3 regions of the Streptomyces sp. ID05-26A genome follow, and region 2 is predicted to be linked to each of the others. Evidence: riboswitches for the same ligand, from Rfam matches in the RefSeq annotation. Region 2 holds a riboswitch; each other region holds the start of a gene.
The links. Region 2 has a riboswitch for S-adenosylmethionine ahead of PV646_RS14580 (methionine ABC transporter ATP-binding protein). Riboswitches for the same ligand answer to the same signal wherever they lie in the genome.

Region 1 (5,872 bases), 2.6 Mb from region 2:
GATGACCAGGCCCTCGACGGGGATCGCCTGGACGGTGATCGGCTGCGGCGGCGCCGGCAGCGTGATCTCGAGCATCGACCCGGCGGTGAGCCGGTCGGACTTGCCGACCACACGGCCGTCGACCAGCACGTCGTCGGCGTCGGCGATGCCGGCGACGACGGTGCGGGACAGGCCGAGCAGCTTCGCGAGGCCGGCGTCGACGCGCATGCCGTCCAGACCGTCGGGAATCGGCAGCGTTCGGTAACCGCTCACGCGGGGGCCTCGACCTTCTTCTTCTTGCAGAACCTGCTGAAACTACCAGGAGCAGCTACTTCGACTCCTGCAGACCGCCGGACTCCACGCCGGACTCCACGACGGGCTCGGCCTTCTTCACGACGGTCCCGTCGTAGTCGTGCTGCAGGAGTGCCAGGACAATGATCGTCACGCCACCGCCGACGATCGCCATGTCCGCGACGTTGAACACCGGCCACACCTGGCCGTACGGGTCGAACAGCGACAGGAAGTCGACCACGTGGCCGCGCATCGGGCCCGGTTCGCGGAACAGCCGGTCGGCCAGGTTGCCGACGGCGCCGCCCAGCACCAGGCCGAGGCCGACGGCCCAGCCCTGCGAGCGGAGGTTGCGCGAGATCCAGAGGATGAACCCGGCGACGCCGAACGCGATCAGCGCGAGGATCCACGTCATGCTCTCGGCCAGGCCGAACGCGGCGCCGGGGTTGCGGACGAACGTCAGGTAGAGCACGCCGCCGAAGAGCTTGATCGGGTCGGCGCCCTCCAGGAACGCCACGGACACGACCTTGGTGAGCACGTCGAGGACCAGCACACCGGCGGCCAGCACACCGAGGATCTTCGTCTTCGGCTCCGGCAGCGAGCCGGTGATCGAGAACTCCTCCTCGGCGTCCCCGGCCTCGACCGGCGCGTCGGCGGACTTCTCCCCCGGCGTCGTCATCTCCGGCTCGGGAACCTCTCCCGACAGCACCGGGGTCGCGACCGTCTCGGGCTCGCTGACCTGCGTTTCCGCAGGCTTGTCAGCGACCTCCCTCGAGGTCTTCGCAGCGGCCTTCTCCGGGGCCTCGGCCTCGTCGCTCACCAGGTCAGTCTCCACTACTGGGACTACGCGAGGAACGGCGGCAGGGTTCGGTTGTCGTCCTGCGGGACCCAGCGGCCGTCGCGCTGCTCGTAGGTCCACTTCGGACCTTCGGTGACGAGAGCGCGCAGTGCCGCGACCAGACGATCAACGTGCTCGGCCGTCGTACCGAGGCCGATCGACGCGCGCACGGCACGTTCCTCGTGCGATCCGACCTGCTTGACCAGGCGTCCCACGATCACGTGCGCGCAGAACGCCCCGTCGCGCACACCGATGCCGTACTCGGCGGACAGTGCGGCGGCGAGGAAGCCCGCGTCGAAGCCGGAGATCGTGAAGCTCACGACGCCGACCTTGTCCGCGTCGGTCAGGATCGCGAGTTCCCGGAAGCCGGGGATGGTGCGCAGCCCGTCCTGCAGGCGGGCCAGCAGCTCCTGCTCGTGCGCGATGGTCTGCTCCCAGTGCCGCGAGAGGATCTCGCAGGCCGCGGCCAGCGCGTGCACGCCGACGACGTTCGGGCTGCCGGCCTCGTGCCGCTCGGGCACCGCGGACCAGGCCACACCGAGGCGGTCGCCGTGGTCGGTCACCTTGGACGTGGCACCGCCGCCGACCAGGTACGGCTGGGCCTGCTGCAACCAGTCCGCGCGGCCGACCAGCACTCCCGCGCCGAAGGGCGCGTAGATCTTGTGGCCGGAGAACACGACGTAGTCGACACCCAGCTCACGGGCGTTGATCGGGCGGTGCGGAGCGAGCTGGGCGGCGTCGAGCGCGATCCGCGCGCCATGCCGGCGGGCGACCTTCGCGAGCTCGGCGACCGGCCACAGCTCCCCCGTGACGTTGGACGCCCCGGTGACGATCACGAGCCGAGGGCCGACCGGGGCGGCGGCCAAAGCCCGGTCCAGCGCGACAACTGCGGCGCCGGACGAAGACGGAGCGAGGACGCGCTGAACGTGGGGGCCCCTCCAGGGCAGCAGCGCGGCGTGGTGCTCGCTGTCGAACAGGACGACGGCGGTGTTCTTGGGAACGCTGCGCGCCAACAGGTTCAGCGAGTCAGTGGTGTTGCGGGTGAAGACGACGGCGTCGGAGGAGTGCGCCCCGACGAACCGGCGGACGCGGTCGCGGGCCTGCTCGTAGACGCGGGTCGAGACCTGGGAGGCGAACCCGGCGCCGCGGTGCACGCTGGCGTACCAGGGCAGCAGCTCGTCGACGGCGTCACGGACCTCCTGAAGACAGGGCGCCGAGGCCGCGTGATCGAGGTTGGCGTAGGTCACGCGCTCTCCGGTGACCAGGGGAACGCGCAGGTCGGCGCCGACGACAGCCGGAACGGTGGTGGTGGTTCCGGGGGTGATCGCGAGCGTCATCGAGGTGCCTCCGAGGCCAGGGGCCCTTTGCGAAGGCCCGCGCTTGACCGGCGCCCCACGCGCCGGACCAGGTCCTCACCAAGGGCACCCCACCGCGGTTGGAGGGTTGCCGGCCAGCAAGCTTGGGCTTGACGCTGGCTCTCATGACCTGCCGACGACGTTAGCGGAGCGTGATCCTCCCGTCGACACCCGATTCACATCGTGAGAAGGCTCGCAGACCGACTAATCGCCGGTCTCGCCCTTCCACCTGGCGTAGCGACCGGCCCTGTCGACGGCACGAACGCGCCGCTCAGCGGCGTCGCGCGCCTCTTCGGTGGTGACGATGAGCAACTGGTCGTCGGTCTGCAGCCGGGTCGTCGGTTGTGGCGTGAAACTCTTTCCCGAGCGCACCACGAGCGAGACTGTGGCGCCCGTGGGCAGCCGCAGCTCGGACATGTAGACACCGTGCAGCTTCGACCCGCGCTGGATGTGCACCTGCAGCAGTTCGGCGCCGAGCTCGTCGAGCGGCGAGGAGTCGACCTGGACCTCCACCGCCTCGCCCGTCTTCACGAGCCCGAGCCGCCGCGCGAGGAACGGCAGCGTCGTGCCCTGCACCACCGTCAGCACGATGACCAGCAGGAACACCACGTCGACCAGTTCCCGCGCGCCCTCGACCCCCTGGATCAGCGGGATCAGCGCGAACACGATCGGCACGGCGCCCCTGAGGCCTGACCAGGAGAGGAACGCCTGTTCCCGCCACGGCACCTTGAACGGCAGCGAGGCCAGGACCACCGACAGCGGCCGGGCGACGAACGTCAGCACCACGCCCGCGACCAGCGCGGGGAAGAGCACGTCGAGCAGCCGTGACGGCGAGGCGTAGAGGCCGAGCAGCACGAAGAGCCCGATCTGGGCGAGCCAGCCGAGGCCTTCGGCGAACGAGAGGGTGTCGGCGCGGTGCGGCAGGCGGGCGTTGCCGAGGACCAGCGCGGCGACGTACGTGGCGAGGAAACCGGAGGCGTGCACGAGGTCGCCGGCCGTGTAGGCCATCACGCACACCGCCACCGTGGCGAGCGGGTACAGACCGGTGGAGGGCAGCGCCGCGCGTCTCAGCCCGGCTCCGCCGAGGAACCCCAGCGCCACACCGATGAGCGCGCCCGCGCCCAGTTCGTAGATCACCAGCAGCGGCGCGGTCCAGGAGATCTGGTCGGAGGAGGCCAGCAGCACCACGGCGATGAACACCGGTGCGTCGTTGAGACCGGACTCCAGTTCGAGCGCGCCCGTGAGCCGCGCGCCGACACCCAGCGAGCGCAGGACGCTGAACACGGCGGCCGCGTCGGTGGACGACAGCACCGCGCCCCACAGCAACGCCATCCGCCAGTCGAGGCCCAGCAGGAAGTGCAGTGCCGTGCCGGTCACCGCGACACTGACCACAACGGCCACTGTGGACAGTGCGACGCCCAGCCACAGCGACGACTTCACCGCGTTCCAGCGGGTCGTGATGCCGCCCTCGGTGAGGATCAGGACCAGCGCCGCGATGCCGAGCGACTGCGTGAGGTCGGCGTCGTCGAACTTGATGCCGAACACCGACTCGCCGAGCAGCACGCCGATGCCGAGGTACAGCAGGAGTGAGGGCAGCCCGAGCCGGGTCGACACCCGCACCGCGATCACGGAGATCAGCAGCACGGCCGCGCCGATGCCCAGAACAGCCGTCACGTCACCCACCTGGACCATTCTGGTTGATCACCACCGATTCCGACGAATCAGACGAGTCAGAAGTCCAGCCGTTCGCCCCTACCGAGCTCATGCACGACGGAGCATGTTGATCAGTGGCTCAATCCCTACCCTGCACGGAGTTGAACCATGAGGATCCTGATCGCGCTGGCGGCCGCCTTGATGGTGACCGGAACCACAGCAGCGCAAGCAGCCGCACCGGCTGCATTGGCGGCGCCGAACATCAACGTCGCGAACGTACAAGCCCACCTCAACCAGTTCCAGTCCATCTCCAACGCGAACGGCGGCAACCGCGCACACGGACGACCGGGATACCTGGCCTCGGTCAACTGGGTGAAGAGCAAGCTCGACGCGGCCGGCTTCACCACGCGGGTGCACTCGTTCACCTACGGCGGCGCCACCGGCTACAACCTGATCGCGGACTACCCCGGCGGCGACCTGAACAACGTCGTCATGCTGGGCGGCCACCTCGACAGCGTCACGGCGGGCCCCGGCATCAACGACAACGGCACGGGCTCCGCGTCCCTGCTCGAAGTCGCCCTGCAGATGAAGGCCACCGGTTTCCAGCCGACCAAGCACGTGCGGTTCGGCTGGTGGGGCGCGGAGGAACTCGGCCTGCGCGGTTCGACGGCGTACGTGAACTCGTTGTCCACCACGGACAAGTCGAGGATCAAGGCGTACCTGAACTTCGACATGACCGGTTCGCCGAACCCCGGCTACTTCGTCTACAGCGCCTCCGGTCAGCCCAGCGGTTCGCTGGCGCTGCAGCAGCGTCTGCAGGCGGGCTTCACCGCGCTGAACGTCCAGACCGAGCTCACCAGCGTCGGTGGCCGTTCCGACCACGCGGCGTTCGCCCGCGCCGGCATCCCGGTCGGCGGCACCTTCACCGGCGCCGAGGGCACCAAGACCGCGGCGCAGGCCCAGAAGTGGGGCGGCACGGCCGGTCAGGCCTACGACCGCTGCTACCACCGCTCCTGCGACACCACGTCCAACGTCAACGCGACGGCGCTCGACCGCAACGCGGACGTGATCGCCAGCGCGCTCTGGGCGACCGCGGCCTGATCATCTGGCCGTGAGCACCTGCACGGCCTCGTCGAGCACCGGTTCGACGAGGCCGGGCAGGGTCACCCACATCTGGGCCTGGCCCAGGTAGAGGCTGAACGCGATCAACGCGCGCCGCCTCGCCTGGGCCTCGCCGAACCCGAGCTGCACGAACAGCTCCGTCAGATAGCCGATCCGCTTCTCCGTGACGCGCTGGAGCACCGGCGCGATCACCTCGTTCCCCGCGCCCGCCTGCAACGCCATCTCCACCGACCCCTTGCGGGTCGTGTCGAGCACCATGGCGAACAACATCCTCAGCTTGTCCCGCGGAGTCTGCTCGGACTCGACGAGCTCGATGACCTTCTCGGTGTGCTCCCGTTCCCACCGCTCGACCGTCGCCTGCAGCAACGCGTCGCGGTTCGGGAAGTGGTGGTAGACGCTGCCCTTCGTGGCTCCGGCCCGCGCCGCCAGCGGCTCGATCGCGACCGCCGGCAGTCCGCCCTCGGCCAGCGCTCTCAGCGCTATCTCAGTCCAGTCGTCACGATTCCGCCGCACCACGCTTCCATACGCTACCGTACGTTCCAGGAACATACGGCAGCGTATGGAAGGGGATTCCCATGATCAGGAACGTCCACACCCGCGACCTCGGCGTGCCCGCCGGTCCGTTCGTCGAGCGCGT
Region 2 (5,872 bases):
CGCGCACGTCCTCCTTCGGCGACGCGGAGAAGGCCGAACTGGAACGGCTGGCCGTGCTGCCCCGCGTGGTCGCGATCGGCGAGACCGGTCTGGACTACTACTGGGACTACTCGCCGCCGGCCGCCCAGCACGAGGCATTCCGTTGGCACATCGACCTTTCCAAGCGTGTCGGGAAGCCGTTGATGATCCACGACCGCGACGCGCACGAGGACATCCTCAAGGTCCTCGACTCCGAGGGCGCACCGTCCACTGTGGTGTTCCACTGCTTCTCGGGTGACGCGGACTTCGCCCGGCGGTGCGTCGACGCGGGGTACGTGCTGTCGTTCGCGGGCCCGGTGACGTTCAAGAACGCCCGTGCGCTGCGGGAAGCGGCGGCACTGGTGCCGCAAGATCAGCTCCTGGTCGAGACGGACGCGCCGTTCCTGACGCCCCATCCTTATCGTGGGCGTCCAAATGAACCCTATTGTGTGAATTACACAGTTCGCGATCTCGCTACGTTGCGTGGCGAAGATCTTTCTGAACTCTGCGCCGCCGTCACCCGTACTGCTCAACGAGTGTTCGGGCTGGACCACTGAAATGCGACGTAGAGCGAACGGAGTACAGGGTTACTACCCCCATGGGGTGACTGACGTCACAACATTGGCGGGGGTGTTTGCGCAACGTCGGCTACCCCGTTACTGTCCCGTGACCGTGCCACCTGAGCCGACCCAGTCGGTTCGGAGCACGCCCGCAGTCGGGGCGGGACCGAAGCCAGAAGCGCGAAGAAGCGAGACCACGTAGGAGGAGTTGCCGGGAACCTTCGAGCTCCAACTCGAATGATCTTGTCAACGCCAACTGTGCGGTGGCCTCACAGCTTCCGCAATGGAGGTATCGACCCTTGTCTGGTAGCGACAGAGCTGCTGCTCCGTACGACTTCAACGACGACACCGACTGGTTCACGCCGGTCGGCGGCGTGGCGGTTGACGTCGCTGACCCCCACCCGAGCTTCCCCGCCGGTGCGCTGACCATCACGCCCGCGGACGTGCTCGAGGTGCTCGGCCCGGACGCCGACGACCTGCTCGCCTCGGCGAACGTCGACGTCGACGAGCTGATCCGTCTCATCAACGCCGAGACGACGATCATGCCGCCCCTCGTCCTCCCGTCGGAGGAAGAGGAGCTCGAGGACCCGCAGGTCCTCGTCAAGGCCGCCTCCACGTGGAAGCGCCGTTTCCTCAAGGGCACCGTCGCCGCGGTCCTCGTGTCGATCTCCGGTGGCGGCGTGACCGCCATGGCGATGGACAAGTCGCTGACCGTCGAGGTCGACGGCGCGATGCAGACCGTCCACTCCTACGAGGGCACGGTCGGCGACGTCCTGGCGGAGGAAGGCATCGTCGTCGGTGAGCACGACGCCCTGTCCCCGTCGCTGAACGCCCCGATCTCCGACGGCGGCAAGATCAGCCTCGACCGCGGCCGCCTGCTCAAGATGAGCGTCGACGGCCAGGCCCGCGAGGACTGGGTCCGCTCCGTCACCGTCGAGGAGGCCGCCAAGCAGCTCGGCGTGCCGCTCGAGGGCGCGTGGATGTCGATGCCCGGCTCGCACGCCGTGCCGCTCGAGGGCATGAACCTCGAGGTCAAGACCAGCAAGACCGTCAAGCTGTTCGACGGCGCGAACCCGGTCCGCGAGGTCAAGACGACCGCGCTGACCGTCGACGAGCTGCTCAAGGCCGAGAACCTCTCCCTCGGCCCCGAGGACGCCGTCGCGTCCGGCATGGACGTGAAGATCGCGACCGGTGCCGAGGTCTACATCTCCCGCACCGGCGTCACGGTCATCAACGTGAACGAGCCGGTCGCGCCGCCGGTCGAGAAGACCAACGACCCGAACATGACCGCGGGTCAGCAGACCGTCACCGACCCCGGCGCGCCGGGCGAGCAGACCTCGCAGTACCGCGTGACGGTCAAGAACGGCAAGGAAATCAGCCGCGAGAAGCTGAGCAGCAAGGTCACCAAGGAACCGAAGCCCAAGAAGATCACCGTGGGCACGAAGCCGCTGCCCGACGGTGAAGTCTGGGACCGCCTCGCCAAGTGTGAAGCGGGCGGCAACTGGGCCATCAACACCGGCAACGGCTACTACGGCGGCCTCCAGTTCTCGGCCAGCACGTGGGCCGCGAACGGTGGCACCGCCTACGCGCAGCTGCCGCACCAGGCGACCCGCGAACAGCAGATCGCCACCGCGACCAAGCTGCGCGACCGCGCGGGCGGCACGTACGGCGCCTGGCCGGGCTGCCGCGCGAAGCTCGGCCTGCCGTAAACCTCTCTCCGTCCCCCGCCGAAGGCCGTCCGTGGTTCGCCACGGGCGGCCTTCGCCGTTTCCTCCCCTGCGACCTCCGCCGCGGGCCTGGTGCGAGAATGCACCGGTGAGCCTGCTGGGACCTGCCGAAGTTCGTCGTCTAGCTGCCGAGCTGGACATCCGCCCGACCAAGAAGCTGGGCCAGAACTTCGTGCACGACCCGAACACGGTCCGCAAGATCGTCACCGCGGCCGAGCTCACCGAGGACGACGTCGTCCTGGAGGTCGGGCCCGGTCTGGGTTCCCTGACCCTCGCGCTGCTCCCCGGCGCCAAACAGGTCGTCGCGGTCGAGATCGACCCTCCGCTGGCCGCTCGCCTCCCGCAGACGGTCGCGGAGATGGACCCGGAGAACGCCGGCAAGCTCCACGTCGTCCTCAAGGACGCCATGAAAGTCACCCAAGAGGACCTACCGGCACAACCCACCGCGATCGTCGCGAACCTGCCGTACAACGTCGCGGTCCCCGTGGTCCTGCACCTCTTGGCCGAACTCCCCAGCCTGCAAAAGGGTCTGGTGATGGTGCAGGCGGAGGTCGCCGACCGGATGGCCGCCAAGCCCGGCAACAAGATCTACGGCGTCCCCAGTGTGAAGCTCGCCTGGTACGCCGAGGCGAAGAAGGCCGGCTCGATCGGCAAGAACGTCTTCTGGCCCGCGCCCAACGTCGACTCGGGCCTGGTGTGGTTCCTGCGTCACGACAATCTTCTGTCCACAGTGGACCGGAAAAGGCTTTTCCAGATCGTCGACGCCGCGTTCGCGCAGCGCCGCAAGACGCTGCGAGCGGCCCTCAAGGGCTGGGCGGGCGGCTCGGCGGAAGTCGACGAACTGCTGTCGAAAGCGGGCGTTGATTCCCAGCTCAGGGGTGAGCAGTTGAGCGTGATCGACTTCATCCGGATCGCGGAAGCCTAGGCCGGGGATCCATCGGCCATCAGTGTGATCTGTCGAACGAATCCGGTTTTGGCTTGCGCAACCGAACGTCCGTCCGGTTGACTCTTACTTGCCATCCGGAGCGACTGAGAGACCTGGCTCTACGACGTCGCAGCAACCACCCGCTGGATGCGGGCAGGTGCTAACGCCAGGACCGATGGAGGATCACCATGGGTACCACGCGAATGCTGACGCGCCGTCGAGTCATCGACCAGTGCCGTCGCTCGTCTTCTGCATGTCGTCGCCACCTCGTCTAAGGCGCCTTCTCAAAGTCCTTTGACGCGCACTCGTCTGAAGAGTGGCGCACACCTGAGCAGCACACCTCGATCGCGCACACCCCCACCGGGCTGTGTGCCGTCGCGCGCAGCCGTGGAGCAGAAGTGATCACTGTCGAAAACCTCACCAAGTCCTTCCAGGGTGTCAGCGCCCTCAACGGCGTGACCCTCGACGTCGAGGCCGGCACCGTGCTCGGCGTGGTCGGCCCGAGTGGTGCCGGCAAGTCGACGCTCGCCCGTTGCGTCGCGCTGCTGGAGCGTCCCGACTCCGGGGCGATCCGCGTCGACGGCACCGACATCACCAGCCTCGACGGGTCCGCGCTGCGGGCCGCCCGTCGGCAGATCGGCGTTGTGCCGCAAGGGGATTCGCTTCTCCGTCAGCGCACGGCGGCCGGCAACATCGCACTGCCGCTGGAGTCCGCGGGCGTGCCCGGACCGCAGCGCCGCACTCGTGTGGGCGAGCTGCTGGACCTCGTCGGGCTCACCGACAAGGCCGCCTCGTACCCCGACCAGCTGTCCGGCGGGCAGCGCCAGCGCATCGCCGTGGCGCGCGCCCTCGCCGCCAACCCGTCCGTGCTCCTCGCCGACGAGCCCACGAGCGCCCTGGACCCGGAGACCACCGGTTCCGTGCTGACCGTGCTCGACCGTGCGCGCGCCGAACTGGGTGTGACCGTGCTCGTCGTCACGCACGACATGGGCGTGGTCCGGAAGATCTGCGATGACGTCGCTGTGCTGGAGCAGGGCCGCGTCGTCGAACACGGCAAGGTCCTCGACCTGGTCAACAACGCCGGAAGTCGCACGAGCAGCGCGCTGCTGCCCGCCGTCGACCTGAACCCGATCAACGAGAGCAGCTACGACCGCGTCGCGGACGTCGTGCTCGTCGGGTTCGCCGCGGTCGGCGCGCTTCTTCCCGAGGTCTCCCACCGGTTCGGCGTCGAGCTGAACATCGTCGGTGGTGGCCTCACGCGCCTGGGCGAGACGCCTGTCGCGCGGTTCCGGCTCGGCCTGAACGGCGAGCGCTCGGACTCCGCTCTGGAGTGGATCGGCGAGGCCGGCGGCTCGGTGCAGAGGTCCCTGAAGGGCCCCCAGGGAGTAGCTGCGTGAGGTCTGCAACACCCTGGCCCGACGTCTTCAGCTTTCTGCTCGAAGCCACCGGCGAGACGCTGTACATGGTCGGCGTCTCGACCGTCATCGCCACAGTTCTCGGAGTTCCCGTAGGTGTCTGGCTGCAGCTCACCGCACAGGGTGGGTTGCGGCCGAACGCCGCGGTGCACAGGATCCTCAGCTTCGTCACCGACCTGGGCCGCGCGATGCCGTTCATCGTGCTGCTGGTCGCGCTCACGTCCGTCACCCGCCTGATCGTCGGTGGCTCCATCGGCAGCACGGCGGTCATCGTGCCGCTGGCCGTGGGAGCGATTCCCTTCGTGGGCAGGCTGGTGCAGAACATCCTGTCCGAGGTGCACGTGACCGTGGTCGAGGCCGCGATCACCACGGGCGCCTCGACGTTGAGGATCGTGCGCAGCGTGCTGATCCGCGAGTCGCTGCCCGCGCTGATCAACGCCATCGGCGTCACCGTGATCGCCCTCATCGGGTACTCGGCGATGGCGGGCGTGATCGGTGGCGGTGGCCTCGGCGACCTGGCGATCCGCGAGGGCTACCAGCGCTTCAACGACCGGATCCTGTGGAGCACCGTGGCGTGGCTCGCCGTGCTCACCACCGTGATCCAGTTCGGTTTCACCCGTGCCGCCCGTGCGTCCGACCGGCGCCGGCACGCCTCCGTCTGACCCGTAGCAAGATTCTCAAAAGGAACGTCATGCGTATTCGTGCTGCCCTGATCGCAGTTGCTTTGACCGGTTTGACTGCTCTGTCCGCTTGCTCGTCGGGTGGTGCCAGCGCCTCCGACACGCTCAAGGTCGGCGTCTCCCCGGTTCCGCACGCCCAGATCCTCAAGTACGTGGCCGACAACCTCGCCGCGCAGAAGGGTCTCAAGATCGAGGTCGTCGAGTTCACCGACTACGTGCAGCCGAACACGGCGCTGGTCGACGGGTCGCTCGACGCCAACTACTTCCAGACCGTCCCGTACCTGGCGACGTTCACCAAGGAGAGCGGCGCCAAGGTCGAGTGGGTCGAGCCGGTCCACGTCGAGCCGCTCGGCCTCTACTCGAAGAAGGTCAAGAAGCTCGGCGACCTGCCGTCCGGCGCCAAGATCGCCGTCGCCAACGACGCGACGAACGAGGCCCGCGGCCTGAAGCTGCTGGAGGCGAACGGGCTGATCAAGCTCAAGGCCGTCGACCAGCCGACCGTGCGCGACCTCGCGGAGAACCCCAAGAACCTGCAGTTCGTGCCCCT
Region 3 (5,872 bases), on a different contig from region 2:
GTCGTGGTGCTGGTGCGGTTCAAGAAGACGCGGACGTTGGTCGTCGCGGTGCTTGTCGGTGCGTTCGTGGTGCTGGTGCCGCTGAAAGTCGTGGTGCCGGACTGGCCGCCCGCGGGGTGGAAGGTCGTCAGCTGCGACGTGGGTCAGGGCGACGCGCTCGTCCTCGCCACCGACGCCCCCGACACGGCGGTGCTGGTCGACACCGGGCCCGATCCCGGTGCGGTCGACCGGTGCTTGAAGACGTTGGGGATCAAGAGGATTCCGCTGGTGGTGTTGACGCACCTGCACGCGGACCACGTCGGCGGTCTCGACGCTGTGCTCACCGGGCGTGCGGTGGGGGCGGTGGCCGTCGGGCCGCTCAAGGAGCCCGCGTGGGCGTGGAGGGAGGTCGGCGAACGGGTTCGCGCTCGGAACGTGCGGGTCGTGGAGCCGAAGGCGGGCGAGCGGTTCGCCTTGCCGGGACTGGAGTTGGAGGTGCTGGGACCGAGGCGGCCGCCGGTCGCCGAGGACGAGAACACGACGGTGAACGACTACTCGCTCGTGCTCAGGGCGCACACGAGGGCGGGCCGGGTGCTGCTCACCGGCGACGTCGAACTGGCCGGCCAGGCGGCGTTGCTGGGGGAGCGGGACCTGAACGCCGAGGTGCTCAAGGTCCCGCACCACGGGTCGCGGTACTCGCTGCCCGCGTTCCTGAAGGCCGTGCGGCCTCGGGTGGCGCTGGTGAGCGTCGGCGCGGGCAACAGGTACGGGCACCCGAGTCCGCACGTCATCGACCTGTTGCGGACTGGAGGTGCGTTGGTGTTGCGCACGGACAAAGACGGAGACCTGGCGGTGTTGCCGGGAAACCGAATCGTACGAAGGAGAAGAGATGGTCTGGGTCAGGTTGTTCAACACGCGCTACCCGATTCCCGGTGGCACGCCAGGACTCGCGTGGGCGCTGTGGCAGACGAACTACTCGGCGACGCCGTGGCCGCACGACGAACTGAAACCCGATTTCGGTTACTACATCTGCGAAACGCTCGAAGACGGTACTCGCGCCGTCACTCACAAAGCGGTGATCACGCATGTGCTGCCGCCGACGAAGGCGGAGACGCCGGAGGAGGCGTACGACCTGGTCGCCGAGCGGGTGTTCGACGACGAGCTGCGGGTGGCGCCGGACGTCTGGCACGACTACCACTACAACGCGCTCAAGGCGGACGCCCCGTGGCCGCAACGGGTTGTGGCGTGGCGCGCGGCTGTGGAGCAGGTCGGGCCGTACGTGGTGGACGGCCTGCAGCGCTTCCCGCGCACGGGCTGGCTCAAGACGGACGCGATCTCCCTGTGAGCCAAGGAGATCGCGTCCGTGAGGAGGTGATTAACCCAGTGCCTTGATGACGGCCTCGGCCGACGGCGGGACCGTGGCGCGCGGGCCGATCGTGTCGCCGAGCGCGTCGAGGGTCTTGAGGCCGTCGCCGGTGATCAGCAGCACGGTCTCGGCGTCGGGGTCGAGCTGGCCCGACTCGATCAGCTTCTTCGCCGTCGCGACGGTCACGCCGCCGGCGGTCTCGGCGAAGATGCCCTCGGTGCGGGCGAGCAGCTTGATGCCCTCGACGACCTCTTCGTCGGTGACGTCCTCGATGGCGCCGTTGGTGCGGCGCACGGCGTCGAGCACGTACGGGCCGTCGGCCGGGGCGCCGATCGCCAGCGAGCGGGCGATGGTGTCCGGGCGGACCGGGCGGATGACGTCGTGGCCCGCCTTGAAGGCGGCGGAGATCGGGGAGCAGCCGGTGGCCTGCGCGCCGAACACCTTGTACGGCGAGGCTTCGACCAGGTCGAGCTGGCCGAGTTCGCGGAACGCCTTGTCGACCTTGGTGAGCTGCGAGCCGGACGCGATCGGCACGACGATCTGGTCGGGCAGGCGCCAGCCGAGCTGCTCGGCGACCTCGTAGCCGAGCGTCTTCGAGCCTTCCGCGTAGTACGGGCGGACGTTGACGTTCACGAACGCCCAGTCCTCGTTCTCCGCGGCGAGTTCCTGGGCGAGGCGGTTGACGTCGTCGTAGTTGCCGTCGACGGCGATCAGGGCGCCGTCGTACACCGCGCTCATGAGGATCTTGGCGCGCTCGAGGTTGGAGGGCACGAGAACGACGGACTTCCAGCCCGCGCGGGCGGCGGCCGCGGCGACGGCGTTCGCCAGGTTGCCGGTGGACGGGCAGGCCAGCACCTTGAAGCCGAGTTCGCGGGCGGCGGCGAGCGCGACGCCGACGACGCGGTCCTTGAACGAGTGCGTGGGGTTGCCGGTGTCGTCCTTCACCCAGATCTTGCGGACGCCCAGCGCCTTGGCGAGGTTGTGCGCCTCGACCAGGCGGGTGCCGCCGGGATCGGTGTTCGGGTGCTGTTCCACAGTGGACGGAACGGGGAGGAGGCCGCGGTAGCGCCAGATGGACCTGGGGCCGGCCTCGATGTCCTCGCGCCGGATCTTCCCGAAGTCGTAGGCCACTTCCAGCGGCCCGAAACACTCGAGACAGGCGTACTCAGGAGCGAGAGGGGTCTCATTCCCACACTCCCGGCACAGCAGTGCCCGGGCAGGGCCGAGGTCGAACTTCGTGCTCGTGGGCACAGTGACAGCAGTCATCGCGAGGTATCTCCTCATCTTTCCCGCGAAATCGAACGGGTCGGAATTGGCACCGTGATCGTCTGCGCATGCCTATGCACAAGGTTCTGCGCATGGCGCTGACGCCGGTTGCCGGGGCTTCTTCGGGCCGTTCCCTCTGCCCCTCTGGATGAGCGGTGTTCAGTTGTGGTCACCAAGCTACGGCAACAGTCCGTCGCGCAGCCACCAACGTCCACGATCCGGGACGTGGAAAGATGCGGAGCGTGAGCGCACCGGAGTCACTGCACCTCGTCATCGGCGAGGAGGAGTTGCTGGTCGAACGTGCTGTTCGGGCGGCTCTCGAGGCCGCACGAGAGGTCGACTCGACCGCCGATCTGACCCGCGTCCAGGTGACTGATCTCACGGCTCCGGAGCTCGCCGAACTGGTGAGTCCGTCGCTGTTCGCGGAGGGTCGCGTGATCGTCCTGCAGAACGGGCAGGACATCAGCAAGGAGATCGCCGACATGGTGCTCTCCTACGTCAAGGCGCCTGCGGACGGCGTCACGCTCGTCGTCGTGCACACGGGCGGCGGTCGCAGCAAGGCGGCCAAGGATCTGCCGGGGCAGCTGAAGAAAGCCGGTGCCGCGGTCACGGAGTGCGCCAAGGTCACCAAGCAGGGTGATCGCGAGGCGTTCGTGCGCAACGAGGTGCGGCGCGCGGGCGGCAAGATCGACTCGGAGGCCGTCGCCACGCTCATCGACGCGGTGGGCACCAACCTGCGCGAGCTCGCCGCGTCCGCGTCGCAGCTCGTCTCCGACACCGACGGCAAGGTGACGGTTGAGGAGATCCGCCGCTACCACCAGGGCAAGGCCGAGGTGACCGGGTTCGCCGTCGCGGAGAAGGCCGTCGTCGGCGACCGGGCGGGTGCCATGGAGGCGCTGCGCTGGGCCATGCAGCTCGGCGTGCCGCACGTGCTGGTCGCGGACGCTCTGGCGGACGCGGTGCGCACGGTCGCGCGGGTGTCCGCTGTGGGCCGCGCCGACCCGTTCAGCCTGGCCGGGCCGCTCGGCATGCCGCCGTGGAAGATCAAGAAGGCGCAGGCCCAGTCCCGCGGCTGGGACCAGTCGGGGCTCGCCGACGCGATGCAGGTGGTCGCGGGGCTCAACGCCGACGTGAAGGGCGTGGCGGCCGACGCCGACTACGCGCTGGAGCGCGCCGTGCTCCGGATCGTGGCCGCGCACAGTCGCCGCTGACGATCGCAGGCGCCGCTGACCTGCCCGATCACGGCCGGCGCGGAATCCCGATCAGGTACTGGGTTCCGGTGAAACCGGGTTCGACGCCGATCGTCCAGTCGAACGACTCGGTGCGGTCCAGTCCGTCGACGATCCGCCGCAACTCCGCGCGCCCGTACATGCGCAGGAACGACACCACGCTGTCGAAGAACATCATGATCGGCAGCACCGGCACGACGTAGGTCAACGCCAGCCGCATCAGGTAGCGCGGCAGCGGGTTGCGCTGGAACGGCGCCGCCAGCAGTACGGCCAGCGTGAGGAAGAACGGGAACACCAGCACGTAGAGCCACGAGCGTTTGGTGTCCACGACGACCATCGGCTGGCGGGTGTCGACGGCGTTCTGCAACATCCGTGCGGCCAATGCGGGCGGGAAGTGGTGGAAGGCGCCGTAGATCGTCCGCGTCCCTTCCAGCCGGCAGTCCGTGGCGTCGACCGACGAGGCGACGTGGTCTACGGAGCAGCACGGGTCCGGCAGGCGGCGCCGGTTCTGCCTGGCCACGCGCTCGAAGGCGGGCACGTTCGGCACCAGGTCCGTCAGCGTGACCTGGGTGTGGACGCCCTGCGCGTGCAACCGCCGCTGGATCAACGGCACCGGTCCGCCCGACCCCGCGCAGAGGTCGACGATCCGGTGGTCCGCACCCGACCGCAACGCCAGCGCCAACGGGCGTGAGTACTCGCGGGCGGCGTCCGTCAGCCGGTAGATGGTCATGATCGACTCGGTGTGCAGGGTCCTCAGCACGGGCGGGGTGCCGTCGAGGTCGTGCAGCTCGAAGAAGTCGATGCGCGGCAGCGATTCCATGGGGTCTACGCCTACACCAGAAACGCGAAAGGGCCCCACATCCCGGAGGAGGTGGAGCCCTTCGCGGAAGCTCGAAGGTCTACGAGCGAGATCAGCCCTCGAGGGCGTTCGCGCGCAGGGCCATCGCCGACTTCTTGTTGGCGGCCTGGTTGGCGTGGATGACGCCCTTGGTGGCGGCCTTGTCGAGCTTGCGGGACGCGTCCTGCAGCAGCTCCAGGGCCTTCGCCTTGTCGCCGGCCTCGGCAGCCTCGCGGAACTTGCGGATGGCCGTCTTCAGGGACGACTTGACCGACTTGTTGCGAAGGCGAGCCTTCTCGTTGGTCTTGATCCGCTTGAGCTGGGACTTGATGTTCGCCATGCGACATCACCCTTCATGTCGAAACCGGAGTTCGTGACGCGCTTGGTCGGCGCCGGCCACAAGGACCGGGTCTCCTCCACGGCGGAGAGCCGCGCGTTCACGACGACGAAGGATATCAGGCCAGCTCAGCGCACCGTGAAGGCGGCCTTCTCGGCACCCACCACGGCCTCGTAGCCACCGCGCGCGACCTCACGCCGTCCGTCACCGTCCACGTCGCCGACGGTCAGGGCCAGCTGCGAGAGCTTGAACGACACCTCGACCTGCTTCGACTCTCCCGCAGCGAGTTCCACGCGGGTGAAGCCCACCAGACGGGCGTCCGGGGTCAGCACCGGTGAGGCCGGCTGACGCACGTAGACCGGCACCACCGCGGTGCCTGGGCGCCCACCGGTGTTCGCCACCGTGAACTTCACCACGCCCTCCCGGCGATCAACGGACACCGACGTCCCCGAGGTCGTGAACGACGTGTACGAGAGCCCGTGCCCGAAGGCGTACAAAGGATCGTATTTCGCACCGGCCGAGGTGTTCGCGCCCGGAAGCTGGTCGTAGGTCAGCGTCGGGTCGCCCAGCGCCTTGGGCCACGAGATCGGCAGCTTGGCGCTCGGGTTCACCGCGCCGAACAGCACGTCGGCGATCGCCCGGCCACCCTCGCTGCCCGGCAACCAGCCCGCGACCAGCGCGTTCGCGTCCGCCGCCGCGCCGAGCACCTGCGGACGCGCGGTCAGCAGCACCACGACCACCGGCTTGCCGGTCGCCTGCACCGCGTCCACCCAGGCCTGCTGCTCGGGTGTCAGCACCGGGTTCTCCGTGTCGGCAGGACCCTCCGCGCCGGGCTTCTCGCCCAGCACGACGACGAC

Region 1: linked by a shared signal. The riboswitch ahead of PV646_RS01690 (aminotransferase class V-fold PLP-dependent enzyme) and the one ahead of PV646_RS14580 (methionine ABC transporter ATP-binding protein) in region 2 are both predicted to bind S-adenosylmethionine.
Region 3: linked by a shared signal. The riboswitch ahead of thrC (threonine synthase) and the one ahead of PV646_RS14580 (methionine ABC transporter ATP-binding protein) in region 2 are both predicted to bind S-adenosylmethionine.

What each region holds. Positions count from the first base shown of each region.
Region 1 covers NZ_JARAYZ010000001.1:344,227-350,098, forward strand. The annotation lists gene PV646_RS01680 (RluA family pseudouridine synthase) at 1-207, opposite strand, end outside; gene lspA (signal peptidase II) at 308-1,087, opposite strand; gene PV646_RS01690 (aminotransferase class V-fold PLP-dependent enzyme) at 1,111-2,442, opposite strand; SAM riboswitch class IV at 2,477-2,591, opposite strand; gene PV646_RS01695 (potassium/proton antiporter) at 2,665-4,134, opposite strand; gene PV646_RS01700 (M28 family metallopeptidase) at 4,282-5,214, shown strand; gene PV646_RS01705 (TetR/AcrR family transcriptional regulator) at 5,215-5,748, opposite strand; gene PV646_RS01710 (SRPBCC family protein) at 5,811-5,872, shown strand, end outside.
Region 2 covers NZ_JARAYZ010000001.1:2,930,475-2,936,346, forward strand. The annotation lists gene PV646_RS14565 (TatD family hydrolase) at 1-575, shown strand, start outside; gene PV646_RS14570 (resuscitation-promoting factor) at 878-2,287, shown strand; gene rsmA (16S rRNA (adenine(1518)-N(6)/adenine(1519)-N(6))-dimethyltransferase RsmA) at 2,394-3,230, shown strand; SAM riboswitch class I at 3,319-3,412, shown strand; gene PV646_RS14580 (methionine ABC transporter ATP-binding protein) at 3,629-4,627, shown strand; gene PV646_RS14585 (methionine ABC transporter permease) at 4,624-5,307, shown strand; gene PV646_RS14590 (MetQ/NlpA family ABC transporter substrate-binding protein) at 5,337-5,872, shown strand, end outside.
Region 3 covers NZ_JARAYZ010000005.1:613,572-619,443, forward strand. The annotation lists gene PV646_RS37520 (DNA internalization-related competence protein ComEC/Rec2) at 1-1,371, shown strand, start outside; gene thrC (threonine synthase) at 1,355-2,611, opposite strand; SAM riboswitch class I at 2,623-2,766, opposite strand; gene holA (DNA polymerase III subunit delta) at 2,854-3,822, shown strand; gene PV646_RS37535 (hypothetical protein) at 3,851-4,660, opposite strand; gene rpsT (30S ribosomal protein S20) at 4,752-5,018, opposite strand; gene PV646_RS37545 (glycoside hydrolase family 3 N-terminal domain-containing protein) at 5,144-5,872, opposite strand, start outside.